DNA from 4 places in the Desulfofundulus sp. TPOSR genome. Region 1 is predicted to be linked to each of the others. Evidence: riboswitches for the same ligand, from Rfam matches in the RefSeq annotation. Region 1 holds a riboswitch; each other region holds the start of a gene.
What was found. Region 1 has a riboswitch for cyclic di-GMP ahead of G7K71_RS03865 (ATP-binding protein). Riboswitches for the same ligand answer to the same signal wherever they lie in the genome.
Positions count from the first base shown of each region.

Region 2: it holds a riboswitch for cyclic di-GMP, as region 1 does, so the genes downstream of both, G7K71_RS12585 (type II secretion system F family protein) here and G7K71_RS03865 (ATP-binding protein) in region 1, are expected to answer to the same signal.
Region 3: it holds a riboswitch for cyclic di-GMP, as region 1 does, so the genes downstream of both, G7K71_RS08890 (hypothetical protein) here and G7K71_RS03865 (ATP-binding protein) in region 1, are expected to answer to the same signal.
Region 4: it holds a riboswitch for cyclic di-GMP, as region 1 does, so the genes downstream of both, G7K71_RS03120 (HD-GYP domain-containing protein) here and G7K71_RS03865 (ATP-binding protein) in region 1, are expected to answer to the same signal.

Region 1 covers NZ_JAAOEF010000001.1:765,100-772,695, forward strand. Annotated here, with positions in the region: gene G7K71_RS03845 (DUF342 domain-containing protein) at 1-686, opposite strand, end outside; gene G7K71_RS03850 (STAS domain-containing protein) at 704-1,015, opposite strand; gene G7K71_RS03855 (PP2C family protein-serine/threonine phosphatase) at 1,005-1,730, opposite strand; gene G7K71_RS03860 (STAS domain-containing protein) at 1,738-2,058, opposite strand; gene G7K71_RS03865 (ATP-binding protein) at 2,076-3,320, opposite strand; cyclic di-GMP riboswitch class I at 3,539-3,624, opposite strand; tRNA gene G7K71_RS03870 (tRNA-Thr) at 4,232-4,306, opposite strand; gene G7K71_RS03875 (methylated-DNA--[protein]-cysteine S-methyltransferase) at 4,329-4,916, opposite strand; gene G7K71_RS03880 (DMT family transporter) at 4,950-5,885, opposite strand; gene cysK (cysteine synthase A) at 6,065-6,985, opposite strand; gene G7K71_RS03890 (hypothetical protein) at 7,133-7,279, opposite strand; gene rimI (ribosomal protein S18-alanine N-acetyltransferase) at 7,280-7,596, opposite strand, start outside.
Region 2 covers NZ_JAAOEF010000003.1:357,623-365,218, forward strand. Annotated here, with positions in the region: gene G7K71_RS12565 (Uma2 family endonuclease) at 1-414, shown strand, start outside; gene G7K71_RS12570 (A24 family peptidase) at 565-1,326, shown strand; gene G7K71_RS12575 (GspE/PulE family protein) at 1,329-3,026, shown strand; gene G7K71_RS12580 (type IV pilus twitching motility protein PilT) at 3,052-4,137, shown strand; cyclic di-GMP riboswitch class I at 4,207-4,298, shown strand; gene G7K71_RS12585 (type II secretion system F family protein) at 4,266-5,585, shown strand; gene G7K71_RS12590 (prepilin-type N-terminal cleavage/methylation domain-containing protein) at 5,716-6,273, shown strand; gene G7K71_RS12595 (prepilin-type N-terminal cleavage/methylation domain-containing protein) at 6,431-7,006, shown strand; gene G7K71_RS12600 (prepilin-type N-terminal cleavage/methylation domain-containing protein) at 7,157-7,596, shown strand, end outside.
Region 3 covers NZ_JAAOEF010000002.1:60,536-68,131, reverse strand. Annotated here, with positions in the region: gene G7K71_RS08915 (aspartyl-phosphate phosphatase Spo0E family protein) at 88-294, opposite strand; gene G7K71_RS20220 (hypothetical protein) at 499-756, opposite strand; partial or broken gene G7K71_RS20215 (carbon monoxide dehydrogenase) at 716-1,093, opposite strand; gene G7K71_RS19855 (hypothetical protein) at 1,092-1,223, opposite strand; gene G7K71_RS08905 (transcriptional repressor) at 1,621-2,061, opposite strand; gene G7K71_RS08900 (peroxiredoxin) at 2,163-2,825, opposite strand; gene G7K71_RS08890 (hypothetical protein) at 3,475-3,981, opposite strand; cyclic di-GMP riboswitch class I at 4,111-4,174, opposite strand; gene G7K71_RS08885 (hypothetical protein) at 4,239-4,469, opposite strand; gene G7K71_RS08880 (class I SAM-dependent methyltransferase) at 4,517-5,122, opposite strand; gene G7K71_RS08875 (ASCH domain-containing protein) at 5,765-6,040, opposite strand; gene G7K71_RS08870 (PadR family transcriptional regulator) at 6,620-6,970, shown strand; gene G7K71_RS08865 (hypothetical protein) at 6,967-7,596, shown strand, end outside.
Region 4 covers NZ_JAAOEF010000001.1:596,282-603,877, forward strand. Annotated here, with positions in the region: partial or broken gene G7K71_RS03105 (diguanylate cyclase) at 1-249, opposite strand, end outside; gene G7K71_RS03110 (ATPase domain-containing protein) at 246-1,649, opposite strand; gene G7K71_RS03115 (hypothetical protein) at 1,653-2,021, opposite strand; gene G7K71_RS03120 (HD-GYP domain-containing protein) at 2,087-2,719, opposite strand; cyclic di-GMP riboswitch class I at 2,816-2,906, opposite strand; gene G7K71_RS03125 (YkgJ family cysteine cluster protein) at 3,051-3,689, opposite strand; gene rfbB (dTDP-glucose 4,6-dehydratase) at 3,878-4,933, opposite strand; gene rfbD (dTDP-4-dehydrorhamnose reductase) at 4,951-5,808, opposite strand; gene G7K71_RS03140 (dTDP-4-dehydrorhamnose 3,5-epimerase family protein) at 5,801-6,262, opposite strand; gene G7K71_RS03145 (glucose-1-phosphate thymidylyltransferase) at 6,282-7,349, opposite strand; gene G7K71_RS03150 (hypothetical protein) at 7,346-7,525, opposite strand.

The DNA.
Region 1 (7,596 bases):
AGGACGTCTCCCGCCTCCACCGAAGTAAAAACATAGCGTTCCCGGAAATCCACCGCTTCGTCTTCCCCCGCCAGTACCGGCACCTTGGAAATAGAGGAAAAAAGCAATTCTACCCGGCCGTCTTTTCCCGATTCTGCAGGAATACCCCGGGCGATAACCACCTCCTCTTCAACACAGGATGCAACACCGCGAGAACATGCTTCCCAGTCTACGCCATAGTTAATCCCCAACCGGGACAACTCCCGCAATAGTTCGTCCTTAGTGAGTGGTGGAAAACGTTCTTCCCGTTCCACTACCTTCAGTTGCAGTACCCTGGCAGGCGGGAGATCCGGCAGTTCCCGATGAACTACCACCGCAGGGCGCGTTCGCAATATCGCTTGTAGACCATCGGAAGAAACGGATACAGACCAGCTCCCTTCTCTACGCTCTTCCACCGTTTCCACCCGCACCGTATCCTTCATGGATACGGGGGTGGGTTGAGTGCACTCCCGGCCGTTAACAATCAGCCTTACCCCCGGACAAGGTACCACCACCGGGTAAGGTCCCTCCGGCCGGTGCCGGACAACAAGGCGCCCCTGTTTCACAAAAGCATATGGACCCACCGATTCTCCATCCGGAAAAGCATTGTCCACTTTACTCGCTGTTGCTGCGGGGGAGCCCCGGATAGTCTCTTCTTTATATTTCATAAGGAACCCACCTCCTGCTAAGCGTTGGGATTTGTCTTAAGAGCTTCCAGTACTTGAAAAAAACCTATTACTTCCAGGTCTTCTCGAATAAAATCGGGGATACGAACAATTCTCAAGGTACGCCCCTGCTTGTACAGGTGTCTGACCTGACTCAGGAGCATTCCCACCCCGGAAGAGTCTATGAACCGAAGTCCCTGCAGATCTATCTCCACCACTTCTTCCGTCCGTCGCTGAATTTCCTGTTGCAACTGCTCCACGTTGCTGAAATCCAGTTCGCCTTCCACCTCCAGGATTACCATCTCTTTCTTTTGCCGGACTCTAATCTCCACCCCTTTCACCTCCCTTTCCCGTCACCTTCATAACAACCAGTGTCACGTCATCCTTTTGGGAAAAACCGCGGGTAAATGTCTCCAGGTCAGATAAAATGTTTTGTTTCATCCTGTCTGCATCAGCACCATTCTGAAGGCGAACTATCTCCTTCAATCGTTCCTGCCCGTACCTTTGCTCGCCCGGGCCACAGGCCTCCACAAGTCCATCGGTATACAGCACCACCGCATCTCCGTCGGCAAGAAAAAATTCCTCCACCCCTGACCCGAGGTAATCTTCCAGCAGGCCCAGGGCGACTCCCCGGCACCGGGCCACTTTCACCTTGCCGTCAGATAGAAGGAGGGGAGGGTGGTGCCCTGCATTGACACAGGAGAGGCGTCCAGCTATCCCGTCGTAACACAGCAGGCATAGGGTGGCAAAAGCCCCGCATTTCCGCAGTTCATCCCCTCCCACCCTGTTTAACCGGCGCACCACCTCCAGAGGATGGGGATTAATCCTGATACACTCCCGGAGCATATGGCGGATTGTTTCCATCAGCCGGGCCGCATGGAATCCTTTACCCATTACGTCTCCGATGACGGCAAACACGGTTCTCTCGTCGCAGGAAATAAACTCAAAAAAATCCCCCCCGACCTGTTCGGCAGGCAGGCTACACCCACTAACTTCCAACCCGTAAGCCCTTAGTATTTTTCCATTCCCTGTAATCACTTCTCCCATCCTGCTCCTACCTCTCTTCTCCGCCCGGAGCGGTGTTTTGCGCCAGGAGCCTGTCCAACCCTACCAGCCGCATCACCTCCGCCACATCAGGTTGCGGCCTCAAAATCAGCATCTGGCCCCCTTTTTGCCGCCAGTCGTTGCTAATGTCCAGCAAACTTTTCAAACCGGTGGAATCAACGAAAGAAACGCCCGACAGGTCAACTTCCAGCGTGTGTTCTCCCACTTTCCCAACAACTTCTTGCAACTGCGCTACTGTTTCCACGTCCAATTCACCGTTCAGCACCAGCCGGCACACCCCCCTGTCAACGTAAACATCTACTTTCAGCAACAAAATCACCCCCTCTTTCATTGGTCTTGTCCGGTTTTAATGCCGAAGTCCAGGGCCAGGGCGGTACCTGACGGTCCTGTATTAAGGTAGAGGTGGTCCGCATAGTAGAGCATCAGGGTAAATCCACACCCCAGGGAATTCTTGGTTGAATAATGTTGCATCAGCGTTGCCCGGGCCAATTCGCTGGTTTTGATTCCCGGACCCCGGTCCTGAACGATAATCCTGACGGTGTCCCCTGACTGCCTGGCTTGCCAGCAACCGCCCCCTGCATGTTTGAGAGCATTGGCCAGCGCCTCTGTCAAGCACAAGGCAATCGCGTGCTGCCTGCGGCTGTCGAGAACAGGCAAGGCTTCCCGCATTGCCCGGCGGGCTTCCGGAATGTCATGGGTCTGCCGGACCTCACCCCTGGCCAGTTCCGTCCCTTCTGAGATCACTTTTTCCATTTCTCCACTATTCACCAGGTATAACCGGCCCCCCGTTACCGCCGCTATGGCCTCCCGGTAAGCCTGCATCTCCTGCTGGTGCATCTTTCTCTCCTTTTCAATCACCTCGGTGATGTCAAAGGCCAGCAGTCCACCGCTCCTGTGGTCGAAAGGCACGCCGTGAAGGTCAAACACCTTTTGCCCGTCAGCGCTAATGATCACCTCGCGGCGGTGTTCGGCCTTGCGGATAGCCTGGCGCATCAGTTTTTCCGCTTCTTCCATAGGCAGGTCCAGGTCAGCCTGGCCCGAAAGGTAGCAGAAGCGCCCTCCTTCATATTTCATCACCTTCCCCACCCTGAGAGCGTTAATTAGTTCGGATTTCTCCACCTCAGCCAGCAGTTTCTCCCTGACCAGGTCCTGAAGGTGCTCCGGCAAGTGCCGGGAAATCTCCTGTATTAGCTCGCCGGCGCTTCCGGCCAGCAACTGATACTCCTCCCTGCTAAGACGACGGGCAGTCCCCTGCTTCCGGTGGACACACAGGATATCAAAAACGTGGACGTTATTTTTCCCTTTGAACGGTACCCCGGCCACCTCGACCCACAAGTTTTCCTGCAGCCTGATTACATACCGGCCCGGAACAGGAGCTTCCGTTTCCAGCCCAAACTCCGTGGTATTTAACACCAGGATGCGGGCCGGATAATGCCTGCCATGCTCATCTTCCAGTAACACCCGGACAGGCGGCGAAGGCACCCGGCGAAGGGGGCTTAGCTGGACAAAATACTGGCACTCCACACAAGGACGGTCCGGTTCTTTCTTTGCGCACTCAAGACACCGTTGCATTTTTTCACCACCCTTCTGCCTTTCAGCCCCTCCCGGCCCCATGCCCTTTCAATTGCCACAATACTGCCAGCAAACGTCCCAGCCATTGGCTCTGTTAGAGTCGACCTCTATACCCCAAATGGGTAAACATACTTTTATAAGCAGGAACGGCAGCCTGACCAGGCTGCCGCAACAAAAACATCATTAAAAAGAAAACAGAAAACAATCAATACCTTTATCGCGGCAGCCTGGCAGTCATACCCTTTAGGGCTGCAGACCCATGGCTTTGCGCCCCACCCTTTCGAGTGGTTTGCCTTTAACACAATAAAGACAATAAAGTTTTTAATTTAACAGTGAAAAGGCTGATTCAACACCGCCAGAACACAGAAAATTTTCGACCAGCGAAAAATTCAGCCCCTGAAGATCCTGTTAGGTATGGGAAATATGATGAGAGAAAATACAAAACAGGCCCGTGTGGATAAGAACGGACATGACGTGCTCCGCCAGCAACCAGAAGGAGCAGAGAGGAATTATCTCGGTAGGCGATTTGGAGGGTAAGTAAGCAGGAAGTGGAAGCTTTTCTATACAAGCCCCGCCAAGAAAATGAGAGGTTTTGGTATTTATTGCATTTAATACCGAAGAGAACATGTGTTCTATCACAATGGTCCAACATTTTTATCTTCCCGATCATTCCTTTCGACTCCCTTTTTAACAAAAATTAGACATGAAATTCCGTTTAAATGCCATCATTCACCAGTTTTCGATGTAAACAAAATTCATAACCACCGGTACCAAAGCATGTCTGCGGACAAGATACCTGCACCCAAAAGTTAATATACGATATCCATTTTTATTTTCCCTTCTGAATGAAGCAAGACAATGTAATATAATAAACAATAAACGCCGCAAACCCTTGCGGCGTCTAGCTTTTTTGGAGCTGGTGGTCGGATTCGAACCGACGACCTGCGCATTACGAGTGCGCTGCTCTACCCCTGAGCCACACCAGCACTTTTCTGTTGTCTCATTCGACTAACCCGGCGCCTTACTTATATTAACGCAAACAGAGTCATTTGTCAATTGGTATCGCCCGGTGGGACCGGGTCGTACGCCTTCGAGCTGCAACAGCTGCAGTTTTAAGGGCAAACCGCCGCCAAAACCGCCGGGTGATCCATCCTGGCGGATTACCCGGTGGCAGGGGATGACCAGTGGAACCCGGTTGGCCCCCAAAGCCCCGCCCACGGCCCGGGCGGCCCGGGGATTCCCGACGGCTGCCGCCACCTGCTGGTACGACCATAATTCACCGTACCCGATGTGCCGTACGAAACCCAGCACCCGGGCCACAAAGGGGGGGCACCAGGAAAGATCCACGGGAATATCCGTAAAGGAAACCGGCCGGCCCTGGAAATATTGATCCAACTTTTCTTCCAGGAGCGGAGGCCACCTTTTTAGCGCAGGCTCGCTGGTTTCATTAATTCTTACAGGCATTGGTTCATCCTGCAGGGCAGTCAGGGCTTCCTCCCGGCTTGGACGGGGAAATGTCAGGACCAGCAGCCCCTGCTTACCCCAGGCAGTACCAACCCAGCCCGCTTTGGTGGATAATAAATGAAGCCCATTCACAGAACGCCCCCCACAGCCGCAAAATAGAATAATCTATTTTTCTGCTGCCGCCCGGATAAAAATGGCCAGACCCGTGATAATAATCGCCCCGCCCACAAGCTGTAAGGGTGAAGGTACCTGGTGAAAAATGATATAAGCCAGAATGGTTGCCCCCACCGGCTCGCCAAGTATACTCACTGAGACCACGGCAGCCTTGACATAACGCAGGGCCCAGTTAAAAATGGTATGCCCGAAAATGGTGGGAACCAGGGCCAGGAGGAAAAACCACAGCCATGTGGAGGGCGGGTAAGGAAAAAAGGACAAACCGGTGAGCAGCGCACCCAGGAACAAAGTCACGGTACTGGCCCCGTAAACAACAAAAATGTACGGGAATAATGACAGGCGGTGCCGTAAACCGCGCCCGATCAATACATAGCCGGCAATAAAAATGGCCCCGGCAAAAGCCAGGATATCTCCCCAGAAAGCCTGCCCGCCGATCTGAAAATCACCCACACCCACAATAGTGCTGCCGGTTAAAGCCAGGGCTGCCCCCACAAGCCCCGTGCGGGCGATTTTTTCTTTAAAGATAAGGTAGCCACCTAAAACCACAAATAAGGGTTGCATGGTGACCAGCACGGTGGAGCTGGCAATGGATGTGTACTCAAGGGAAGTAATCCAGGCAGTGAAATGCAATGCCAGCAGCACGCCGGAAAGGCAGGCCAGCATTATGTCACGCCGGCCCATGGAGCGCAGTTCTTCCCGTCCCCTGGTCAGGGCAATGGGAGCAATCATGAGCACGGTAAACCCCAACCGGTAGAAGGCAATGACCAGAGGTGGAGCCATGGCGAGTTTGGTAAAGATGGAAGAAAAGGCGGCTCCCACCACCCCCACCAGGATGGCCAGGTAGGGATTGACAAAGGGGCGCTCCAGGCCGGTGGTTAATAAGCCTGAATCTTGTTGCAGCGGGCATTCAGATACCTTTGTGGGCATGTTCATTTGTCTCCTACTTTGAACGACCGGGCTGCCGTTTATATTCTATCGGTGAACGAGGAATTCCTGCAGGTTAAGTTAACTTCATCCGGCAAATCCGAAACTTATCCCCAGGATTATCTTTAAGTCAAATTTTGGGGGAAATCTGCTTAAAGCGGTACCCAATACGATTTTGTGCCTTATCCAAACAATTCAGTGGACAGGTAACGCTCCCCGGTGTCCGGGAGCAAAACCACCACGATCTTACCCCGGTTTTCCGGCCTGCCGGCCACCTGTAAAGCCGCCCAGACAGCCGCCCCCGCAGAAATACCCACCAGCAGGCCCTCCTCCCGGGCCAGGCGACGGGCGGTGTCCAGCGCATCTTCATCGGCCACCTTTATGATCTCGTCCAGCAAAGCCATATCTATTACTTCCGGTACAAAGCCCGCGCCGATGCCCTGAATTTTATGCGGGCCGGGCTTCCCGCCGGAAAGCACCGGTGAGGCGGCCGGTTCCACCGCCACCGCCCTCAGGGAGGGGCGGCGGGCTTTCAGAACGGAGGCCACCCCGGTAATGGTACCTCCAGTACCAACACCGGCCACAAAGAAATCCACTTCCCCTCCGGTATCCCGCCAGATTTCTTCGGCGGTTGTGGCCCGGTGGGCGGCCGGGTTGGCCGGGTTGGCAAATTGTTGTGGCATAAAGGCATTTGGATGGGAGGCCGCCAGTTCCCGGGCTTTGCGTACGGCCCCGGCCATACCCTCGTTCCCGGGGGTAAGGACCACTTCGGCCCCGTAAGCGGCGAGAAGCCTGCGCCGCTCCACACTCATAGTTTCAGGCATGGTCAGCACCAGCCGGTAACCCCGGGCCGCGCAAACCATGGCCAGGCCAATGCCGGTATTTCCGCTGGTAGGCTCGATGATCAGGGTGTCCTTAGTTATCAACCCTTTTTCCTCCGCCTCACGGATCATGTTGTAAGCTATTCGGTCTTTAACACTTCCGCCGGGATTAAAGTACTCCAGCTTGGCCAAAACAACGGCAGGTAGACCGAAAGCCATCTTTCGTAAACGAACCAGGGGCGTGGAACCAATCAATTCCGTCACGTCATTAAATATGCGCATGCAACCAACCTCCAGAGGTGAAAAGAAAATCCGTTAATAACATATCCCAGGAAACTGTGGGAATATATTTAAGGAAGATATCTTTTTGCACAATCTCATAAAGCGTGGTCCCGGAAACGGGTTACCAACCCGCTACTGTTAGCAATTTCACCCTCCACCCCCGGCCAGCAAAAAAGTGGCCAGACCGACACCCACCAGCCCAATGGTCCAGCCCGCGGGCAAATTGGCCAGCAGCCCCACCATGGCCACCCCGAGGCCGGCCAGGCGAATCAGCAAGCGCACGTTACGGTTCATCTAGTACTCACCTCCTGTGAAACCACCAAGAGGGTCCTTCCACATGATCACGGCGTCCTCGTTGGTGTCGGTGTAGTATCCCCGGCGCCGGCCCCGTTCCACAAAACCCAGGGATGCATAAAGGTGCCGGGCCACGTAGTTGGAGGTGCGCACCTCAAGGGTCATACGGCTGGCTCCCAGCGTAACCGCCCGGCGCATGAGTTCCTGCATCAGTTTCCGCCCTATATGGCGCCGGCGATACTGGGGATGAACGGCCACATTGGTCACGTGGGCCTCATCCAGAACCAGCCACATCCCGGCATAGCCGACCACCTTTT
Region 2 (7,596 bases), on a different contig from region 1:
GTAAAAATGGCTAATTTTGTTGATGAAAAAGGAGTGGGGGCGGTTTACTTTGCCCCCGTGGACGTTTACCTGCAGGAAACGGCAGTATATCAACCAGATATTGCTTTCGTTTCCAGAGATAGGTTTGCTATCATTGAAGCAGAAAAGATTAATGGTGCGCCTGATCTCGTGGTGGAGATTTTGTCTCCCTCCACAGCTTACTACGATCTGCGGGAAAAGTTTAAGATTTATGCTCGCTGTGGCGTGAAAGAGTACTGGATAGTAGATCCCATAGAGAAAAGCATTGAGCTTTACACCGGAAAGGAAGGTAAGTTCATTCAAGTTGCCAGGGCTGAGGAAACGGGAAGGGTTGAATCTGGTGTTTTAGGGGGCTTTTCTATAGAATTGGAAGAAATTTTTGTAGACGCCCCTTAAAATTTTAAGGAGTTCCCTATGGGAACGTTCGTTCTTTCTGTTAATCATGAAAATCGATCAAGCAAGTTCAATCTGGAATTCGCCTAAAGCGGATTCCGACTATCCCGACGACTGACGACCGACGACTATTTTTGAGGGAGAGATTGTCACTTGCCGCTGGCCTGGTTCTGGTTCTTTTCTTTCCTCCTCGGCCTTTGTATCGGCAGCTTTTTAAACGTATGCATTTACCGCCTGCCCCGGGGGATGTCCCTGCTGGCGCCTCCCTCCCACTGCCCGGCCTGCGGCGCACGCCTGGGACCTCTGGATTTAATTCCCGTGGTGAGCTATTTTTTCCTGCGGGGCCGGTGCCGTCGTTGCAGCGTGGCGATTTCCCCCCGCTACCCCCTGGTGGAGCTTTTGACCGGGGCCGGTTTCCTGCTGATTGCCCGGGAACACGGCCTGCACGTTCATACTGCCGGCCTGCTGGTCCTGTTTTCCGTCCTCGTGGCGGCCAGCTTCATTGACCTCGACCACCGCATCATCCCCGACCGGCTCACCCTGTTTGCCCTGGCCGCCGGCATACCTCTGGCCGCCCTCCAGGGTGCGGAGGCTCTCAAAGACGGCCTCATAGGCTCTGTGCTGGGGGGCGGAATATTGTTGATCGTGGCCCTGTTTTCGCGGGGCGGCATGGGCGGTGGGGACGTGAAGCTGGCCTTTGCCATCGGATGGTACCTGGGCTGGCAGGAGACCCTGGTGGCCCTGTTCCTGGCGTTTTTGCTGGGTGCGGTTGTGGGGGTTTTATGGGCGCTCAGGACGGGGAGAACCCTTAAAACGGCCATCCCCTTCGGCCCGTTTCTTTCATCAGGGGCCATGCTGGCCGCGTTGACAGGGGATAAGCTTATTTCCTGGTATCTGAACCTGTGGGGTGGTTGAAAATGGCCGCCGTTTACACCAGAAAGCGCCTGGGGGACCTCCTTCTGCAAACCGGGTTGATTACCCGGGAGCAGTTGAACCAGGCGCTCGAGGTGCAAAAGCAGACCGGGGAGCGCCTGGGCCGGGTTCTCATCAACCTGGGCCTGGTCACGGAGCAGGACATCCTGAATACCCTGGAAATGCAGCTGGGCATTCCCCAGATTACCCTGATGGACAAAGTCGACCCCGTGCTGATCAAATCTCTCCCCGAGGCCGTCCTGCGCCGGCATAAGGTGGTGCCCGTGAAAAAAGAGGGACGGCGGCTGATCGTGGCCATGTCCGACCCCCTGAACCTGGTTGCCCTGGACGACATCCGCCTGGCCAGCGGGCTGGAAGTGGAACCGGTGCTGGCCCGGGAAGAGGAAATCGACGCCGTCCTCCAGAAGGTATTCGGCCTTACCTTTGTGGAGCAGGCCTTCGGCCAGCCGGCCGCCCCGGAGGAGCGGGAAATCCAGACCCTCACCCTGGCGGCGGGGGATGAGGTGCCCCCGGAGGAAGCACCGGTGGTGCGCCTGGTCAACACCATCATTGCCCAGGCGGTGGCGGAAAAGGCCAGCGACATTCATATTGAACCACAGGAGGACCGGGTGCTGGTGCGTTACCGGGTGGATGGGTTATTGAGGGAAGCCCTTACTCTGCCCCGGCATATCCGCTCCAACCTTACTACCAGGATCAAAATCCTGGCCGGCCTGGACATTGCCGAAAAGCGCCTCCCCCAGGACGGCCGGTTTCAGGTTAAGTACGGAGAACAGGAAATAGATGTGAGGGTATCCACCCTGCCTACGGTCCACGGGGAAAAGGTGGTCCTGCGTTTGCTGCTTAAGAGCGGGCGGATCCTGCCCATTGACCGGCTGGGATTCCACCGCTACAACCTGGAGCGTTTTACAGAGGTAATCCATCGCACTTCCGGCATGATCCTGGTCACCGGGCCCACCGGCAGCGGCAAGACCACCACCCTGTACGCGGTACTGGCCCAGTTGAATTCCCCGGAGCGCAATATTGTGACCATAGAGGACCCGGTGGAGTACCTCCTGCGGGGGATCAACCAGACCCAGATCAACGTGAAAGCCGGGCTTACCTTTGCCGCCGGCCTGCGCTCCATCCTCCGCCAGGACCCGGACATCATCATGGTGGGGGAAATAAGGGACGGGGAGACGGCCCAGATCGCGGTGAGGGCGGCTACCACCGGCCACCTGGTGCTCAGCAGTCTGCACACCAACGACGCCGCGGGTGCCCTGACCCGCCTCATCGATATGGGGGTGGAGCCCTTCCTGGTGGCCTCCTCGGTGGTGGGCGTGGTTTCCCAGCGCCTGGTGCGCCTGCTCTGTCCCCGCTGCCGGGAGCCCTACCAGCTCCCGGAAGATGCGCCGGAGAGGATTTTCATGGGCCTGCCGCCCGGTGAGCCGGTGACCCTTTACCGGGCCGCCGGCTGCCACCACTGCAACCACACCGGTTACCAGGGGCGGACGAGCATCCAGGAGGTGCTGCCTGTGACCCGGGCCATCAGGGAGCTGGTAAATAAAAAAGCTTCTGCCGATGTGATCAAAGAAAAGGCGGTGGCCGAGGGAATGGTCACCCTGAAAGAAGATGGAATAGACAAGGCCCGGCAGGGGATCACCTCCATAGCGGAAGTGATGCGCGTGGCCTATAATGAGTGGTGACGGAAAAGGAAGGTGCTGCGGCGGAATGCATGCCGATGAACTTTTAAAGCTGGCCTTCGAGCTGAAAGCTTCCGACGTCCACCTTACTGTCGGCCGTCCGCCCGTCTTCCGGGTTCACGGGAAGCTTTTTGCGGCCGACGAGCTGGGCGCCCGGGCCGTGCCGGGGGTGGATGATCTGCCCGTCCTCACCGCCGGGGATACCGAGGCCCTGGCCCGCCAGCTGATCCCCGGGGACCGGTTCCAGCAGTTCATGCAGGTGGGCGAGAGCGACCTGTCTTACGCCATCCCGGGAGTGGGCCGCTTCCGCGTGAACGCCTTCAAGCAGCGCGGCACGGTGGCCCTGGCCATCCGCCTCATCCCGGAGCGCATCCCCACCTTCGATGAACTGGGCCTGCCCGAGGTGGTGGCCCACCTGGCCAGGCGGCCCCGGGGCCTGGTGCTGGTTACCGGGCCCACGGGCAGCGGCAAGTCCACCACCCTGGCGGCCATGATCGACTTCATCAACAGCGAGAGCCGCCTGCACATCATCACCCTGGAAGACCCCATCGAGTACGTCCACCGGCACAAGAAGAGCCTGGTCAACCAGCGGGAAATCGGCCGGGACTCCCTTTCTTTTGCCGCCGCCCTGCGCGCGGCCCTGCGGGAAGACCCCGACGTCATCCTGGTGGGGGAGATGCGGGACCTGGAGACCATCGCCACGGCCATCACCGCCGCCGAAACCGGTCACCTGGTGCTGGCCACCCTGCACACCACCAGCGCAGCCCAGACCATTGACCGCATCATCGACGTTTTCCCGCCCCACCAGCAGCAGCAGGTCCGGCTGCAGCTGGCCGGCGCCCTGGAAGGAGTGATTGCCCAGCAGTTGCTGCCCCGCAGGGACCGTCCCGGCAGGGTGGCGGCGCTGGAAATCCTGGTGGCTACGCCGGCCATCCGCAACCTCATCCGGGAGGGGAAGACCCACCAGATTATCTCCCACCTGCAGACCGGGGCCAGGTACGGCATGCAGACCCTGGATATGGCTTTAAGAAACCTCGTCCGTACAGGGGTGATCGGCAGGGAAGAGGCCCTGGCCCGGGCGGCTGATGCCGAAAATTTGTTAAAAATGATTTAAAACAACCAGCTGGTTATTGACTGGCAGGGCGGCTCCCGTTTAAGATAGTTTTCAGGAAGAGTGCGGCAAAGCGAAAAAAGGCAAACCTGCCGAAAGGCAGGGGCGCAAAGCCGCGGGCCTAAAGCGGCATGCAAGGCCGCCATGGCAGCCGGGCTGCCGAACTTTCCGGCACGTACTTCCAGGCGCGTCGCCTGGATTTTTATTTCCGGGAGGTGGTGAGGGGAGCTTTGCCCGTCTATGCCTATCGGGCCCGGGACTTAACCGGCAAGGTGGTTTCCGGCCGGCTGGAAGCCAGCGGACCAAGGGAGGCGGCCAGGATACTGCAGGGCCAGCGGCTCATCCCCGTGCAGATCCGGGCCGTGCGGGGGGGCGTCAACCTGACTATGCGGCTGCCTTCATTCCGGCGTGGGGTCAGGCTGAGGGAGCTGGCCCTCTTCTGCCGCCAGCTTTCCACCCTGGTCAGCGCCGGCGTACCCCTGGTGGGGGCCATGCGCATCCTGGAGCTGCAGGTGGAGGGCCGGGTGCTCAAAGAGGTGGTGCGCGGGGTGACCGCCCGCCTGGAGCAGGGACACTCCCTGGCCGAATCCTTCGGCGCCTACCCCTCGGTCTTCCCCGAGATCTTCATCAGCATGGTGGAGGCCGGGGAAGTGGGCGGCGTGCTGGACGAGGTGCTGGAGAGCCTGGCCGGCCATTTTGAGAGGGAACACGAGGTGAGGGAAAAGGTGAAGTCGGCCCTCACCTACCCCACCATGGTCCTGGGCTTTGCCGTGGTCATCCTTACCTTCGTGCTCACCTTCGTCCTGCCCCCCATCATCAACACCATCCAGAACCTGGGTGTGCCCCTGCCCCTGCCCACCCGGGTGGTGATGGGAGCCAGCCGCCTGGTGGGGCGCTACTGGTACATCCTCCCGCTGTTTCCACTGGCGGCGGCTTTCGGCTTCCAGCGCCTGCGGGCCTCACCCCGGGGCCGGGAGATGTGGGACCGCCTGGTCCTGAAAATGCCCGTATTCGGGCCGGTGCTGAAAAAAATCATCATTGCCCGCTTTGCCCGAACCCTGGCCGCCATGCTCAAAGGCGGGGTGCCCATCATCCAGGCCCTGGAAGTGGTGAAGAAAACCGCCGGCAACCAGGTGGTGGCGGCCGGCGTGGCCAGGGCGCAGGAGAGCGTGCGGGAGGGGCAGGGCCTGGCCGGCCCCCTGGAAGAAAGCGGCATCTTCCCCCCGCTGGTCATCCGCATGATTGCCGTGGGGGAAGAAACCGGCAGCCTGGACGCGCTGCTGGTCCGCATCGGCGCCTTTTACGACCAGGAAGTGAACATCACCGTGGGCCGCCTCTCCAGCGTGCTGGAGCCGGTGCTGATTGTCTTCCTGGGCGGCATAGTGGGGTTCATCGTCCTTTCGGTGCTCCTGCCCATGTTCACCAGCATGATGCAGGGGCTGGGGAAGTAGGGCGGTGGTTTCAAAGGTGTTCTTACATACTCTAACCGGCCGTTTAGGCACCTTTTCCAGGTCAATTATTTAATTGACAACCCTTGTTTCTTGTTTTATTAAGACACTACTTTTGGGGGAGGAAAAAACTATGCGCAAAAAACTCAGGAACAACCGCGGCTTCACCCTGGTGGAGCTTCTGGTGGTCATCGCCATCATCGGCATCCTGGCCGCCATCATCGCCCCCAACGCCTTCAAGGCCATTGAAAAGGGTAAGGTGGCGGCGGCAGAGGCGGATTACAAGGCAATTAAAGCGGCGGCGCTGAATGCGTATACGGATACGGGACTTTGGGCACCTTCTTCGGACAGTGCGGGTGAGGATCCGGGCTTAGTGAATGCCAGTGAATGGGAAAATCCACCTTCTAATTTTGGCTGGAATGGCCCCTACCTTGAACGGTGGCCGAGCAAGAACCCGTGGGGCGGGACGTATACGTATAAAAATAGTGCTACAAGTGGTACGCAGATTCCAAATAACCATACTTGGGGAACAGGTACAAACTTTAGGTGGCTTGAGTTAGACAAGGTTCCAGGTGTAGGTTCATCGCCCAAAGATGCGGCAGCTAAGTTGAAAAGTGACCTTGGTGCTGATGTGGTATACGTTCCTAGTGAAGGGAATACAGTTTATATCCTGATTTCCAAAGATGAATAAGAAGCTATGTCGCGAGGTCCGTTTTACACGTGTCCTGCCGGCGCCGGAGGGCACCGGCAGGACACGTTCCTGACCGGAAATCACTGTGTGCCCCGTTTCGGCGGGGATGAGGTAGTAAACCGGATCCTCTTTTTCCGGGAGAGGATGTGAGCCATTGATGTTTGATTTGAAGAGCCTGCGCCGCAACCAGCGCGGCTTCACCCTGGTGGAGCTTCTGGTGGTCATCGCCATCATCGGCATTTTAGCCGCCATCATCGCCCCCAATGCTTTTAGAGCAGTGGAGAAGTCCAAAATTTCCAGAACAATTCAGGATATGACCGCCTTAAAGTCGGCGGTGCTGGCCTTTTATGCCGATGTGGGTTTCTTCCCGGCTGACCCGGACCCCTGGCACCAGGATCCCGGCCTGGGAGTAAACCCGAACACTGTTACTTATAGGGCTGATACAATCGCGGCTATGGGCTTGACGGAGCAGGAATATCGAGATAGACTTAATTCCCGCTGGCAGGGACCTTACCTGGATTTCCCCCTAACCAAGAAGACCGCCTGGGGAGGCAGGTACGACTATGAGTGCTGGCCCGGACAGGGAATTTTCGTAACTATTCATGAAATCCCCGGGGCCAGCGCCGACAAGCTGGCGGAACTGAGTCCCTTTGAAGTTTATTATAAGGGGCAAGATGATGTTAATCCCAGTTTGCACAAAGTAACCTTAAAGATTACCAACTGGATTTACTAAGCGGTGGAACAACAACGATAAGGCCAGGACAGCAGCGGGTTGCTTAACTTACCGCCGTCCTGACTTCGACCTGCTTGAATTGTACCTTTGCTGGCATTTTTGCAGGGGTCACCCAGCTTAAACGAACAGAAAATGCAGGGTGCATTTAAAATGTTTCATAATCTAAGGAAAAAACTGAACAACCAGCGCGGCTTCACCCTGGTGGAGCTTCTGGTAGTCATCGCCATCATCGGGGTGCTGGCGGCCATCATTACCCCTAATGCGTTCAGGGCTATAGAGAAGGGCAAGGTTTCCAGGGCGGTTTCGGATCTTCGAGCGATCGGAAGCGCGGCAATGGCCTACTATGCCGATGTGGGGGATTTTCCCGGGTCTAAAGGGCATCCTCCCGGTGAGCCTTTGCAGAATGGAAGCGATCCCGGATTCGTTCGCAAGCCTGACAGCTCGTGGCAAACGGATAACCCCAATGTTGGTTATGGAGGAAACCTGGATGCCTGGAACGGACCGTATCTTGAAAGGTGGCCGTCACAGCATCCCTGGGGTGACGTCTACACCTGGAATTACTGGCGGGATTATCCTGTGCCGGGAGCAGG
Region 3 (7,596 bases), on a different contig from region 1:
ACCGCTCCTTTTGAACACTTTTCTCCGGATGTTTTTTTATTTTTCGGGGAACAAAATCCTGCCCCGGAATAGAGAAGAAACAGACGGTTATTCCCCGCCGCGGCCTCCGATGCCCATGGGCCGAGCTTTAGCCTGGTAGTACTCTAAGATCAGCTTATCCACCTTCCGGCTGGCCGCCAGGAGTTTCTCTTTGTCGCCGGGATCGACGGCCACCAATTCTCTCCTGGCTTTTTCCAGCCGCAGGATCGCCCTGCCGAGATCCAGCAAAAACTTCCCCCTTTCGCCAACTTGCACCAGATTCAATTGGACCACTTCCTGGAAAGAGCGTCAAGGGGAACACTGTCGAACGATGTCGGATCGACAAGGTTTTTCCTCATCAAGGTTCCCTCTGGCTCAGACAAAAAAGCCCGCTCCAGTTTCAGAGCGGGTGTATAAGATAGGGGGAAGTAGAAGGGATATCAGAAGCCCCCATTTCATCAAAAATTACGGACCCGGCGTCTAGATCCCCAGGGACGTCCTTCTTTGCTGGATAACCTGTTCCAGCTGCTCCGCCGCTTTCCCGGTTTCCCCTTCTACAATCACCCTGCCGCCGGTGAGCTTTTCCATCTCTTCCGTAAGCACCCGGGTGACCAGCTTGCTGCCGGTAATGAAGGGCGGCTGGGCCAGGTGCAGGGGCAGTCCCAGGGCGAGGCCGAAGGCGCCGTCGGCCAGGGCCGCAGATCTGGGCCACCATATACTGGCGGCAGACCTCCTCAATACCCGGCAGGGTGCAGTTAAATTCGCTGATCACCAGGTCTATGCCGCCGGTGGCCAGCAGCGCCTCACTGGTGAAGTTGTTGCCCGCATGGCCGGCGAACACCTCACCGCCCCGGGACTGGATGTCCTGACCCACACAGGTGCAGCCTACAATTTTAAAACCTCTGGCCCCGACCTGGCGGGCCAGTTCCATCGCCCAGGGCCGGGTCAGGCCTTCCTGGACCGGGCCGATCAGGGTATGCTGGTGACCGGTGACCATGATGTTGATGTAATCCGGGTCCACCACGCCAAAACCCACCGGCTGGGAGGACAGCTGTGGTTCCCCCAGCAGAATATCATATTCCCTGCAGGCCGAAACTGCATTTCGATTGCTGCCCGGACAGGCGGTGAAAGGCCGTTTCCACACCGTCCCGGCTGGAGATGAATTGAAAGAGGACTTCATCGGCAGAAGGGCAGATTTTTTTCACGGTAGTAATCCCTCCAAAAAATATTTTTATTTTCAGGCTGGATGGCCAGCCAGTCAGGCAGGGTTTTGGTGGTGCAAAGAGTGCAAAATATACTATAACGGTAGATATTATGGGTAAATGGTTTCTCTTATGGATACAAGAATGATGAAGAAGAGCAGGGTTCCAGAAAATCAGTACCATTCGGGTATAGTTTTAATCCTGTAAACAGCCCGCCTTGAAGCGGGCGTCGGCTGCCCGTGGTTGGCAGGGGTTCTTTTTAACCGTCCGGGCAACCTTTTACAAGCCCATTATTAGGAGTGGTAAAGTCCCTTCTATTGCCCTAATAACTCTAAACTTTATCTGGTTCACTTTCAAGCATGTTTTAGCTTGCTTACTTTCGCCTGTAAAGGGCTTTAACCTATTTTTGACATGCAGGGCAGAGGCCGTAAAAATCAACGGTAAAGGTTTCAACCCAGAAGCCTTCTATGTTTCTGGGGGGCGTTAGAGCTGGCAACTCGACTGGTAAATCGTAAACCCTGCCGCAGCTGCGGCAAAGAAAATGATTGTGAGGTTTAGGATCCGGATCAAAACGCTTCCGCTCAGAGTCGATAGTAAGCTCCTGGATTTCCCCCTCCCGTCGAAGCACTTCTAAAGTTCCGTAAACCGTAGCCAGGGAGAGAGAGGGCAGGCGCGGCTTAAGCTCCCGGAAAATCTCCTCCGCCGAAGGATGAGAAGTATTTCCTTCCAAAAAAGCCAAAATGGCCAGACGCTGCGGGGTAGCACGCAAGCCGAAGCGCTTGAGCCTTTCGGCCAGGGCTGGTATGTATTCCTTTTTTTCCTTAGAGCTGCCTCGTTCCACAGCCCTCGTCCCTCCCGAGTACAAGTATTGGTAAGGAATATCCTGGCGTTTGACCCCGGGGCTTCTTGTTAAAACTTTTTAAAAGCGATGCAACTGCCCGCTTAACTTAATTTCCGGTAGCAGAACCACCAATCGTAGCAAGTGTACGTCTTCTGCCTTTCCCTGGCCGTCTGCTCGTCGGTGGGAGGCGGTATGATGACTGCATCCCCGATGAGCTCGTTCTGCGGCCAGTCCGCCGGCATGGCCGCCCCGTTGGCATCAGAGGTCTGCAAGGCCCTGACGATCCGCAAAATTTCGCCAATGTTGCGACCGACCTCCTGTGGATAATAGAGAATGACCCGGATGATCCCCTTGTCGTCTACCACGAAGACCGACCGCACTGTATTAGTCCCCTTGGCCGGGTGGATCATGCCGAGTTCAGCCGCGATCTGCCCGGTATCGGCAATTATGGGAAATGGAATTTCCACGCCCAGATTATCCTTGATCCACTCTGCCCACTTGATATGGGAAAACACCTGGTCTACGGAAAGGCCAATCAATTCGCAGTTGAGTTCCTTAAACTCCTGATGTTTCCTGGCGAAGGCCACAAACTCTGTGGTGCACACTGGAGTGAAATCGGCTGGATGGCTGAAGAGGATAAACCAGCGCCCTGCGTAGTCATGCGGCAGCGTCCGCTTTCCATGGGTGCTCTGAACTGTTAGCTCCGGAAAAGGCTCACCTATAAGAGGGGAGTATCGTTCCACTTTGTCCTGTAATTTTGCCACTGTCAAAACCTCCTTGTAATGATTTCAAATTTATATTTATTACAAATTATAATATTAACTCTTTCTCTTGTCAAGCTCATTTTCTGCAATGATTCGCATCAAACTCCGGGAACCGGCTAAAGAAAATTTGCCGTACTATAGAAAGCCCGGACTATTGAAACATTATCCCTTACCAGGAACAATGAAAAAAACAGTTCTTCCCTTTTATACCCAGCGTCCGGCCCACCGCTTCGGCGTACACCGCCGTGGCGATGGCGTGGTAGTACAGCGTTTCCTGCCAGGCCAGCATTTGAATGGCCAGTTGTTACAAAAAGAAAAAGCCGGATGCCCCGGAAAAGGGGCACCCGGCCCACGGAAAAATACCTGCCCACCGGCTTAACCACCGGATCTTTTGGCACCGGCTTGAGTACCGGCCCCGGAGCAGGCTGCGGCCCCGGTACGATTACCGTTCCTTCGGAGACTCCAGCTTCTGCCCGGGTACAAATTTCGAGGCTCTGGTGGCTTCAGCGGCTTGTACCCAGGCTTCTTCGGAAGTTCGGGCAGAAAAACACGATGCTACCCCCAAAAAAGAAGCCCGACATAAAGCCGGGTTGAAAAGGAAAGAAGGTGTTTTTAAAACTGGCTTATCCGTCCGCGCCCGCGTCTTCATTTAAGTACCGGCATTGCGCCCGGCCCCGCCGAAACGGTTTGGCCCTACCGTCGTACGGTTGACATTTGCCCTTATTCGCTCAGCCATGATCTGCTTGCACTGGTCGGCCTGCGCTTGTGTAATCCTGCCATCCTTAAGCAGTTGGTCGATTTGAGAGCTTCGCTGGCTGACTATAAAGTTGATCAGCTGTTCCTCACTTATACCTTTTTCGGCTGCAATCTCAACCAACGACTTGCCGGAGTGACGTGCAGTAATTAACGCAGATACATCCATTCCCAGGAACTGCGCCACCGACGTATTCATCGAGCCCGCTGCCCGCCCCAGAGCCGCACCAGCCATTATGCCTGCACCGGTGGTATTTGGTCCGGCTGCTTGCACATTATACTTACCTGCCCATGCTGGCGGACCGCCCGCAGCCATTGCTTTCCCGGCAGGTAACCCCGCCAAAAGCATTCCACTGAACAACCCTGCTGCACTTACCATTGTTATCCATTTTTTAATTTTCATGATTGGTCCCCCTTTCAGGTTAGCTTTACCAGAAATTATACCTGGCAGGATTTAAGAATTTGTGACTAAAATGTTACAAATTCGTTACAAAATTGAGCACTCGGTACACCCTTTTTCTGCCACACCTGTTCTTCCAACTTTAGGCCCCCTGGCTTTGCGCCCCCGGCTTTCGCCGGGTTTGCCTTTGGTGGGGACTCCTTTTAAATTTAGAATACGGCATGTGAAAAATATTGCGCGGGCTGGGCACAAGACACGGACTAGCGGGAAACCACCCGGGGCGAATGGAACCCACCGGATTTCCGTCTCGCGTAGACCACCCGGACCACGTGGCCGTAACAACTGTCCGCACCCATTACCCCAACATGGAAAACCATGACGCTGTTCGCTCCCAGCTCCCGGATGGCCTTAATATGGTGGTACACCTTGCCGTCCACGAAGGGGGAAGTGTGATACTCAACACATGATGCAAGCCCGGATGGTTGTTTCATTTCCCAGTTAATCCCAATGTATCAACCCATATCCAACTTAGCACAGTTTATGCAAAACGCCTTTTTCGCATTAGGCAAACCCAGGCTCTAGGCGGGTTTGGGCGGTTAGATCCAAAATGACTTGAAACGAGTGAAAGGATTTCGAAGTAGGGCTCTACAGAGTTAACAATATCTCTGGCAGTCCGCTGTGGTGGACCTGGGCCATCACGTTGCTCATCGGCGTTGCCAACAATACTCAACCATAAACCATCTTTTTCTAAATGAGCAGCTACATTTTCAGCAAAGCTCTTCCGCTCTTCATCCGAATTTAATGAATGAAAACAACCTCTATCAAACACAAAGCCAAATGGCGCCCCTTCAATTTTGTTCATAAGGAAGTCAATCACAATAAAGGTACATTTGACATTAGCTTTTGAAGCTTTCTCTATAGCCTTCTGTATTGCAATTTCCGAAGTATCAATACCTATCACATCGAAGTTTTTTTGGGAAAGCCATATGGAGTTATCGCCAGTTCCGCATCCAATATCCAGTGCTTTACAGGGTTTTATGGCCATCGCAGTCACAGTCTGAATAAGGTTGAAATCGGGTTTGCCAATATCCCAAGGAGTATCGCCTGTTTCATATCTTTTCTTGTAACGTTCCTCTATCGTCATTCTGTCTTCACCTCCTCCCTTCTGGTACCTGCTTAAATTTTACACGGCCTCAGCCAAAATTCCAATATTAACATCTCCCCCAAAGGCATTCCCTTTAAAGTTTTATCTAAATATTCAGCAGGAAACTTACATAAATTTAGTAGTTAGCACTTCAACAAGGAACCCCGAAAAACCTCTCCATTTATAGATTTTTTAAAGTTGAGAAACACCGGCAGCCACATCTTTCGCCTTTCTACACCTCGATTTTCCGGTAAAGTTCCGGAGCCATGCGGACAAGGAGGCGGCACAAAAACGCCTCCACCGCCAGGATGACTCCCAGAACCGCCAGAGAACCCGCCCACCAGGGCAGGTGAAAGGATAAAAACCGTCAAGGCGGTACCTGCCGCCAGGAGAACGCTTGCGCTCAACATGAAAAACAGTACGTTTAAGTTCCCCTGTATCGCTATCTGAGGAATTTCCCAGCCCAGGCTGGGCCGGATTAAATCAATCAGCAACCCGCCGGTGTTAATGACGTCCATTTCGGCAACGCTGAGCTAGCAAAAAAGCAACGGGTACTTTTTGTGGATTTTTGTCGAATTGTCCGGCAAACAGGGTCAAAAAAATTTGACCAGACACGGACGTTTGAAATACTAACCGTAAGCCTTACACCAGCTCAAACTCCACCATCCAAACATCAACATCCGGGTTCCAGAACCCGTATATCCGTTCGAACGCCTCCCGGTACCCCTCCACTGACGGGTAGCTTTCCTTCCAGGCGTCATCCTCCGTGATCTCGCCCAGCCGCTCCCGCCGGACGGCGGTCACCCTCACGTAAGTGAACGGTACCACCCGGTGATTTAACCTGCACTGGTAGACGGAGCCGGCATTCCACGAAGAACAAAAGGCCGGGTTTCCCCGAAAAGGACATCCGGCCCTCAAATACCGCCTCCCCACTGGCTGACTGCTGATCCTCCAATATCGGCTCCGGGTTAGGATACGCCAAGAGTACATATCTTCACCACTCCGTCGGATAAAGGAGCCGTGCTACCGGCGAAGTAAGCCGGTGATTTTCTGTAGTGCCGTTCGCATAAGTCGCTAAAACTGTGAGTAAAGAAGCACTAATTGTCCAATCTTAGGGGGTCAGCCCGCCCGTTCGCTGAGCATCATGCGGGCGATCCTTTATTTTCTTGCTCCTCAAGAGGGAAAACCTCCAGGAATTTGGCGCGGAGTGGATTTTGGGAACGTATCCAAACTTCAATCCAGACTCCATCATGACCCCGAACAATCACCGGATCAATGCAGTGGTCTACCCTTCGGGCTCAAAGCACCAAGTAAAGTTCGAATTCTCTTCGCCAGCCGCATCTGGAGTAATTCAACACAAACCCATTTTCATCCTCTGATGGTGTCACCCGTCAAGGGTGACATGAGGGGTCTTGCAATGCAAGGTTTTGAATGTTATAATGTCCCTGGCTATCTTGCAAAACAAGACATTTTGGTCAGGCAAAGAGGCGTAAATATATGGAAAAAAGAGGTTCACAACTGCTGAAAGGGGTACTTGATATGTGCCTCCTGGCTCTCATAAACGAAGAATCTTGTTATGGTTATGAAATGGTGCGCAAGATGCAACAACGGGGACTGGAACTGGTCAGCGAGGGTAGCATCTATCCCCTGTTAAGCCGGTTGGAAAAGGCCGGGTACATCGAGGGCTACCTGGTTTCCTCCCGGGAAGGCCCCAAACGAAAGTATTACCGGATACTTCCCGCCGGCCAGGAAAAGCTGCGGGTTTGGGCCGCCGAATGGCATTCTTTCGCGGGCGGAGTCGAGAAAGTACTGCGGGCCACCGGCCTTGAAAGGGGGAGCGAATTGTGAAAAATGATGAATATAATGATCGGCCGGACACCGTGAAGGAAGTCGTTGAAAGCTGTCAGGCATACTGGGTGTTGAGCGGGTTACCCCGCCAGCGCGTGAACGAGATGAAACTGGAACTGGAACAGCATCTGCGGGAGGCGCTTGCCGACGGAAAAACAGTCGAAGTCGTGGTGGGCGCAGATGTAAACGCCTTTGCTGCCGCCTGGATGAAAGAGGTACGCACATCAAAAACCTTGGGGGAACATATACTGGACTGGAGTTTCCTCCTCCTGCTCGCCGCCATGGTGGTCCTGCCGTGGCAGCATCTGGTATTCCGGACAACATCCTTTCCAGTTTACTGGGGTACGCTTGCTGCTATCGGTCTCATTATCCTGGGAACCAGGGTGTTATTAAAGCCCGGCCTTCTGTCCGGCGCTTTGTTTCGCAGTCCCCAGCAGTGGCGGAAAATCCTGGCGATCAGCATCTTTTGGGTCTTTATAACAGCCATTTCAGTTTTCATCTGGTTCCATATGCTTTCCGGCCGGCAGCCGGTCCTTTTTTACTGGCCCTGGCCGGCGACGGTAGTGCTGGTACTGCTGGCCGGCATCGTCTCCTGGATCGCTTTCCGGCGGGACCCGACACGCCCC
Region 4 (7,596 bases), 170 kb from region 1:
GTCTTCCTCTTCTAACGAACCGCAGGCAAGCTTATAAAAATCGATGCACTTTTCGTTATGGAGCTCCCTCCCTTTATTCACCTCCTGGCATAATTCAGCCGGTAAACTGAACCGGGAAAAAGGGGCGCCGTTCGCGTCAAAGATGTAGATGTTCGCGTTCGTGGCCCTGGCCAGCGTATCTTGAAAATCCTGCCAGTACCTTACCGGGACGCTGAGTAAAAGGTTCGTGTGCACTAAGTAACACCTCATTTTAGCATGTCTGCTTTGGCCAACCTGCCGAGAACGTTTATCCCCTCTGGAGAGATCTCGTACTCCCTCAGGGAGTTGTCGTGGTTGCTTCCACGGGTTTTTAGGATTCCAAGAACTTTTCTGATGCTGGAATTATCCTCCACGTATCGCAGTATGATTATATTATCGGTGATCAGGGATAATTGCGCTCTGGATACCACCAGGGGCGAAAAGAGGTCTTCGTTGAGCACCGTAAAAATAGTGGTTACGTGCCGCCTCCTGAGTTGTTGTCCTATCGCCCAGAGATAATCCCTGTACTTTTGCATATCGGTAACGCTGCTTTCAAAAGAGGAGATGCTGTCGATGACAAACCTTTCCACCTTTTTTTCCCCAATCATGTCCAGTATCTCGAAAGCGTGTTTATCCACGTCCAGTTCTACGGGGGAAATAAACTTGATCTCCAGCTGGCCCTCTGCCAGATATTTATCTATCTCCCAGCCCAGATAGCGGGCAGTATTCTGAAGTTGGTCTACAGGCTCTTCAAAAGAAAGGAATACCCCCTTTTCGCCTTTCTCAGCCCCTTCCAGCAAGAACTTAAGGGCAAACATCGTCTTGCCCGTACCTGTGGCACCGGAAATGAGGGTGATAGTCCCTTCCAGCAACCCACCGTACAACATTTCGTCCAGTCCACAGATCCCGAATTCCTTTCGCCCCAGCTTGACATCGTACCGGAGTTCTTCACCCTCCGGTCTCATCCTTGGGTACACTTCTATCCCCACAGGACCAATTTGAAACAAATGTTCCCCATGCTGAAAACTGGTCCCCCTCATCTTCAGGACGCGCATGTACCTTTTTTGAAACCGCTTTTCCTCCTGCCCGTAAAGGTGAAAAATCCCATCGGCGATGGCAAACTCGCTCAGGCGCGTCAACTCCTGTTCTTCGTACTCGCCGACGAGAAACGCAGTGATCTCCCATATCGATAGAACGGCAGCCAGCTCAAAAACAAAGGCCCTGAAGGTTTTCTCGTCCGGGAAGAGGTCCCTTATAACCTTGACACTATCGATTACAACTATGTTTGGCAAATGTTCTTTGATCATTCGAGTCAGGTAATCCAGGCCCTCGCTCGCGCCCTGACTGCGCAGGACGGCCCCCAGATCCCCGTAAATAACCCTGTCTCCCAGCAGGTCATCCGAGAAGAACTCAAAACCTTGTAGATGCCTCACCATCTTCAGCTGTGATTCCGATATAGTGGTCAGGTACAGGCTCTTGAGGCCGTTCCTGGCATTGTTAAATATGATGTTCTGGACGAATATCGTCTTTCCACTGCCCGGAGAACCAGAAATGATGTTCAGTGAATAAGCGGGTATGCCGCCGCCGAGAATATAATCGAGATTTTTTATGCCCGTTATCAACCTCTCCATCTCTCATTCCCCCCTGGAAGCAGAAAGATCCCCGGCAAACTCCTCGTCCAGCTTCTTTCTAATCTCTTCCGCTCTTTCATGGCCGAGAAGCCTGGCCAGGATTTCCACATACCTGGTGATAAACTTCATAAACATGTCTTCGACCGGCAGGTCCGGGTTTTCCTCCAACCTGGCCGCCATCTTCGCGCACGATATCCCATTTTGATCGTACTGCAGGAGTTCTATCTCCTTGTATTCCAGCGAGACCTCCCACACGACCCTTTCCACCAGCAGATTCATGGAAAACGTACCAAGGTACTTGGACGACGCTGTCCACATTTCCCTCAGCAAAGTTTCATAGTGTCCGATCCGTTTTTCGATGATTTCGCTCACAACAGCCCCCTCCATTTCAGCTAAAAGCTACCGCTCCAGTATGAACATAAGGCCTGGTTTCCCGGTTAGTTATTTCGCAAGTGCTTCACACCTCCAGGAACATTGCCAGTGATCCGGTAGAGTTCAGGATTTATCCCCTCAGGCACAACCCGGCAGCAAAACACTTCCACCAGCTGCGGGTCGAATTGAGTACCAGCACAGCGGTAGAGCTCTTCTGTGGCCATTTTTATAGACATCCTGGGCCGGTAAACCCGATCCGAAGTCATGGCATCAAAACTATCAGCCACGGCCAGAATTCGCGCCCCCAGGGGAATGGCCTCACCCCCCAATCCTTCCGGATACCCGCAACCGTCATATCTTTCATGATGGTAAAGGACCATAAGGCTGATGGCTTTCATCCCCGGTATGGCCGAAATGATTTCATAACTATAAACAGGGTGCTTTTTTATTTCCTCCCACTCCGCGGCAGTCAGTTTACCCGGCTTATGCAGGATAGAACTGGATATGCCCAGCTTCCCTATGTCGTGGAGTAACCCGGCCAGGTATATACAATTCTGTTCCTTTTCAGGCATACCCAGTTTCTTCGCGAGCGCAGCGGCATAGGCCGCCACGCGCCAGGAATGATTGGAAGCTACCTTAAACCGGACCTCCTGTAATTTCATCAACGCCCGGGCAGCATGGATAAATGTGGATTTCATGGAAGCACCTCAGCGTAATTTATTCTAAAAATTTCTTTAGAAAATGAAAAGCCGCAGGGAGAAAAATTTTATGCTTCCCTGCGGCTTCCTTTCTCCCTTTGCAACCCAGCCGTCATGGTTCCCCGCGGGGAACTTTAGACCTGTGGCTTTGCGTCCCCGGCTTTCGCCGGGTTTGCCCTCCGGAAAGTTGCGAATTTTCAGGAGGTATTTCAATATTTTTTCAAGAGGTATTTCAACATTACCGTTAACTTTCCTTCTTGATTCTACATATAACTACAGCATCATCTGCCCTGCTTCCCAATTTCTCGGCCCGGGCGATGAAAATCAAGTTTCAGGCCAAACGAACCGGTATCCCCCGGGAACTCAGCACCTTAAATAAAGGGCGGCCGAAAATAAAAAGTTCAAACTCCTCCCGCAATCCCAATTCCTTTATGGCGAAAAAACGTATGGCCAGGTCTTTCCGGACAAGCTCATTCAGTCTGGCCAGGGTTTTCGATTTATCCGTTCCCCGGGAAAGGCTGGAGAGCAACTCTTCAACCTCCTGGTAGGGACATTCCTGCTCATGCATCTCAATCACCTTTGTAATCGGGTCCCGGGAATTGATAATATCGGCACGTACGATGGTGTTTTTGCCAACCAGGCCTTCCAGTGCCGAGGTATCCCAGCACTTCAACAGCCGGCATTCCAGCGGGCGGTGCTCGTAAATGGTGCACGATGAGCTTTTTTCATCAAAAAAGCAGCAGGACCATTCTTTCTCCTTCCCGCGCATCTTGACCAGTTCCCGTTCCACCGGCCTAACGGTGTCAAGGACAGGGTCATAGGCCGGTTCACCCTTCCTGATGGTTACCAGGTGCTGGTATCCCACATGCCCGGCCAGCAGTATGCCTTTGTCCTCGTGGTGGAGGACCGGCCCGCCCTTCAGGCAGCAGGTGCCGCACCGTATACAGCCATCCCTGTTAATGTTTTGCACCTTCTTTCTCGTCGAAGCGCACGATGTAGTCTTCTTCCAGGTATTCACCCAGCTGAACCTCGATGACTCCCCATCCCCATACCCCTCGGGTGGCGCCGGTGCCAATCCCGGGCCGTGCGGGCGATAATTACCTCCGCAGCCCTGGCAATGGTATTAGGCGCCGGGTATACCCGCAGAGAAAAATTGCTTCAAGCATTTATTGCCCCGTACATCTTCTGATAATACTCCCGGTAAGCACCGGACTTTATCCGCTCCCACCAGGAGCGGTTTTGTTTGTACCACTCTACTGTTGCCGCCAGCCCCTCCTCGAAGGTGTGCCGGGGCCGCCAGCCCAGCTCCCGGGTGATCTTCGAGGGGTCGATGGCATAGCGGCGGTCGTGGCCGGGCCGGTCTTTGACAAAACGAATAAGGCTTTCCGGCTTACCCAGAAGTTTCAAGATTACCCGCACCACTTCCAGGTTGGTGCGCTCCCCATGGCCGCCGATGTTGTAGATCTCCCCGGGCCTCCCCCGGAAGAGAACCAGCTCCAGCGCCCGGCAGTGGTCCTCCACGTGCAGCCAGTCCCGCACGTTCAAGCCGTCGCCGTACACGGGCAGGGGTTTATCCTCCAGGGCGCTGGTGATCATGAGGGGGATGAGCTTTTCCGGAAACTGGTAGGGACCGTAGTTATTGGAACAGCGGGTGATAACCACCGGCAGGCCGTGGGTGTGGTGATAGGCCAGGGCCAGAAGGTCGGCGGCGGCCTTGCTGGCAGAGTAGGGGCTGGAAGGCTTTAAAGGGCTCTCCTCCGTAAAGCGCCCCTTTGGCCCCAGGGAGCCGTAAACCTCGTCGGTGGAGACCTGGACGAAGATCACGGGCCTTTCAGACCCGGCAACCGCCCGCCCGCCAAACCTCTCCTTCCAGTATTCCGCGGCCGCGTCCAGAAGCACCTGGGTGCCCCGCACGTTGGTCTCGATGAAGGGCGAGGCGTCCATAATGCTGCGGTCCACGTGGGACTCGGCGGCAAAGTTGATCACCGCGTCCACGCCGCGGGAAAAAATCTCCCCCACCAGGCGGCGGTTACAGATGTCACCGTGGATGAACGCATGGCGGGGGTGGTCCGCAAGATCGGCCAGGTTTTCCAGGTTGCCCGCATAGGTGAGCTTATCCAGGTTGATGACCGTAACCCCGGGGCGGGCCTGCAGGATATAGCGGATGAAGTTGGAGCCGATGAATCCGGCTCCGCCGGTAACCAGCAGTTTCATTGATCACATTGCTCCTTTTAAGTTATTTTTTGTCTTTCCGACAGGTACCTTTCCAGGGCGTCTGCCCACGGCGGGAGCAGGTAGCCGGTGGTTTCCTTCAAGGGAAACGGGTCCAGCACCGAATAGAGCGGTCTTCTGGCCGGGCGGGGAAACTCCGCCGTGGAGCAGGGGGCCAGTTCCACCTCCAGGCCGGCCAGTTTGAATATTGCCGCCGCAAATTCGTACCAGGTGGTGCTGCCGCTGTTGGTGACGTGGTAGGTGCCGTACCGGCCGCTTTCCACCAGGTCGGCAATGGCCCGGGCCAGATCCACCGTGTAGGTGGGGCAGCCCCGCTGGTCGCTGACCACCCGGGCGGCGCCCCTTTCCCGGCCGATCCGGAGCATGGTCTCCACGAAGTTCCTGCCCCCGGGGCCAAAGAGCCAGCTGGTGCGCACGATGAAGCAGCGGCAGCCGGCCTCCGCCACCGCCCGCTCGCCCCAGAGCTTGCTTTTACCGTAGACGTTCAGGGGATTCGGGGGGTCATATACGCCGTAGGGTTCACCCTTTTGGCCGTCAAAAATGTAGTCGGTGCTCACATGCACCAGTACAGCATCCATTTCCCGGCAGGCCAGGGCCAGGTTCCGGGGTCCCAGGCCGTTGACCAGGAAGGCCCGCTCGCGGCTGGTTTCAGCACCATCCACGTCAGTAAAGGCGGCGCAGTTGACCACCACCCGGGGCCGCAGCCGCCACAGGGCGGACCGCACCGCTGCGAAGTCGGTGATGTCCAGTTCCCGGCGGGAAAAGAACAGCACTTCTTCCCCGCGCCGCCCGAACTCCGCGGTCACCGCCCGGCCCAGCATGCCGGCGGCGCCGGTGACCAGCACCCGCCTAACCATGCCGCACCTCCCAGGAATAGGGAATGGAGGGGTCGTTATAGGGCAGGCGGTATTCGTCGGGCTGTTCGTAGTTGTACAGCTCCGTGGGGAAGTTGACGATTAAGGCCGTCTGGTTGCCTTCGGCGGTAAAACCGTGATAAACCCCCGGTGGGATCTTCAAAAGGCAGGGGTTGAGGTAGCCCAGGTGGAACACATTGATCATCCCTTTTGTGGGGCTGCCCTCCCGCGGGTCGTAGAGCACCACTTTGGCCATACCCCCCACGCAGACAAAGTGGTCCCACTGGATTTTGTGGTAGTGCCAGGCCTTGATCACTCCCGGGTAGCAGGCAGTGATGTAGGCCTGCCCGAACCTGTCAAACTCCGGCCAGTCAGAGCGCAGCATCTCCATGAGAAAACCCCGCTCGTCGGGGATCAGGCGCAGCTTCTTTACCTGCACGCCGCCGATCAGCTCCATAAAAAAACCCCTCCTGCTCTCAAATTACCACTTCCGCGTCGTCGCCCACGAAAAGGCGCAGGGCCCGGCGGCGGCCGCCGGCCCGGACCACCCGGGTGTTGCTCCCGATAAGGCTGTCCTCGATGTGCTCCACGTCCACCAGGCGGCAGTTCTCCAGCACCACCGCATGTTCCAGGGAAACCCGTTCCAGGTGGCTGCCGCCGGCAATGGCGGTGTAGGGGCCTACAAAAGAGTCAATGATGCTAACTCCACTGCCGATGACCACCGGCCCCCGGACGACGCTATTCACCACCCGACTGCCCTCCCCTATTTCCACCCGGCCCACCACCTGGCTATTGCCATCCACCTCTCCCCGGACGTCCCGCCGGGCGAACTCGTCCAGCACCACCCGGTTGGCCTCCAGGATATCGTCCTTTTTGCCGGTGTCCAGCCACCAGCCCTCCAGGATGCGGGCTTCCACCGGACAGCCCATATGGATGAGCTCCTGGATGGCATCGGTGATCTCCAGCTCCCCCCGCCAGGAGGGTTTTATGCGCCCGATGGCTTCGTGAATGGCCGGCCGGAAGAGATACACGCCCACCAGGGCCAGATCGCTGGGCGGGTCCTTTGGCTTTTCAATTAACTGGACAACGTGGTTCCGGCCGTCCAGAACGGCCACGCCAAAGGCCCGGGGATCTTTTACCCTTTTGAGCAGGATGAGGGCGCCGGCTTCGCCGGCGGCAAAGTCCCGCACAAAGGACCCGACGCCGCCCTGGATGAGGTTATCCCCCAGAAACATCAAAAAGGGGGCATCCCCCAGGTATTCCCGGGCCGTCTTCACGGCGTGGGCCAGCCCGGCGGGAGTCTCCTGCAGTATGTAGGTGATCTTTATTCCCCAGCGGGAACCGTCCCCCACGGCGTCTTTCACGTTTTCGCCCGTTTCCGGTGAAATGATTACCCCCACATCATCTATCCCCGCCGCTGCGATTTGCTCCAGCACGTAAAAGATGATGGGCTTGTTGGCCACGGGGATCAGCTGCTTGGCCGTGGTATAGGTTAGGGGCCGCAGGCGCGTGCCCTTCCCGCCGGCCAGTACCAGAGCTTTCAAACTGCTCCTCCCCCTTTCAGAACACCGTAAACAAAGTTATCACCGGCATCCCGCAGGCGCGGGTGCCGCGCGTCCCGCAGCGGCAGCGCCCGGGTCACCCACTGGCCGGGCGATGCGCTGGCCAGATTGTTCCAGATGGTTTCCATATGGATGCAGTGGTTCGTTTTTCCTTCCATATATGAACAATTATAACATGGTAGCATGGGTGTTTTCTATGTTTTTCGACCTCGACGCCAGGCCAGCGCCA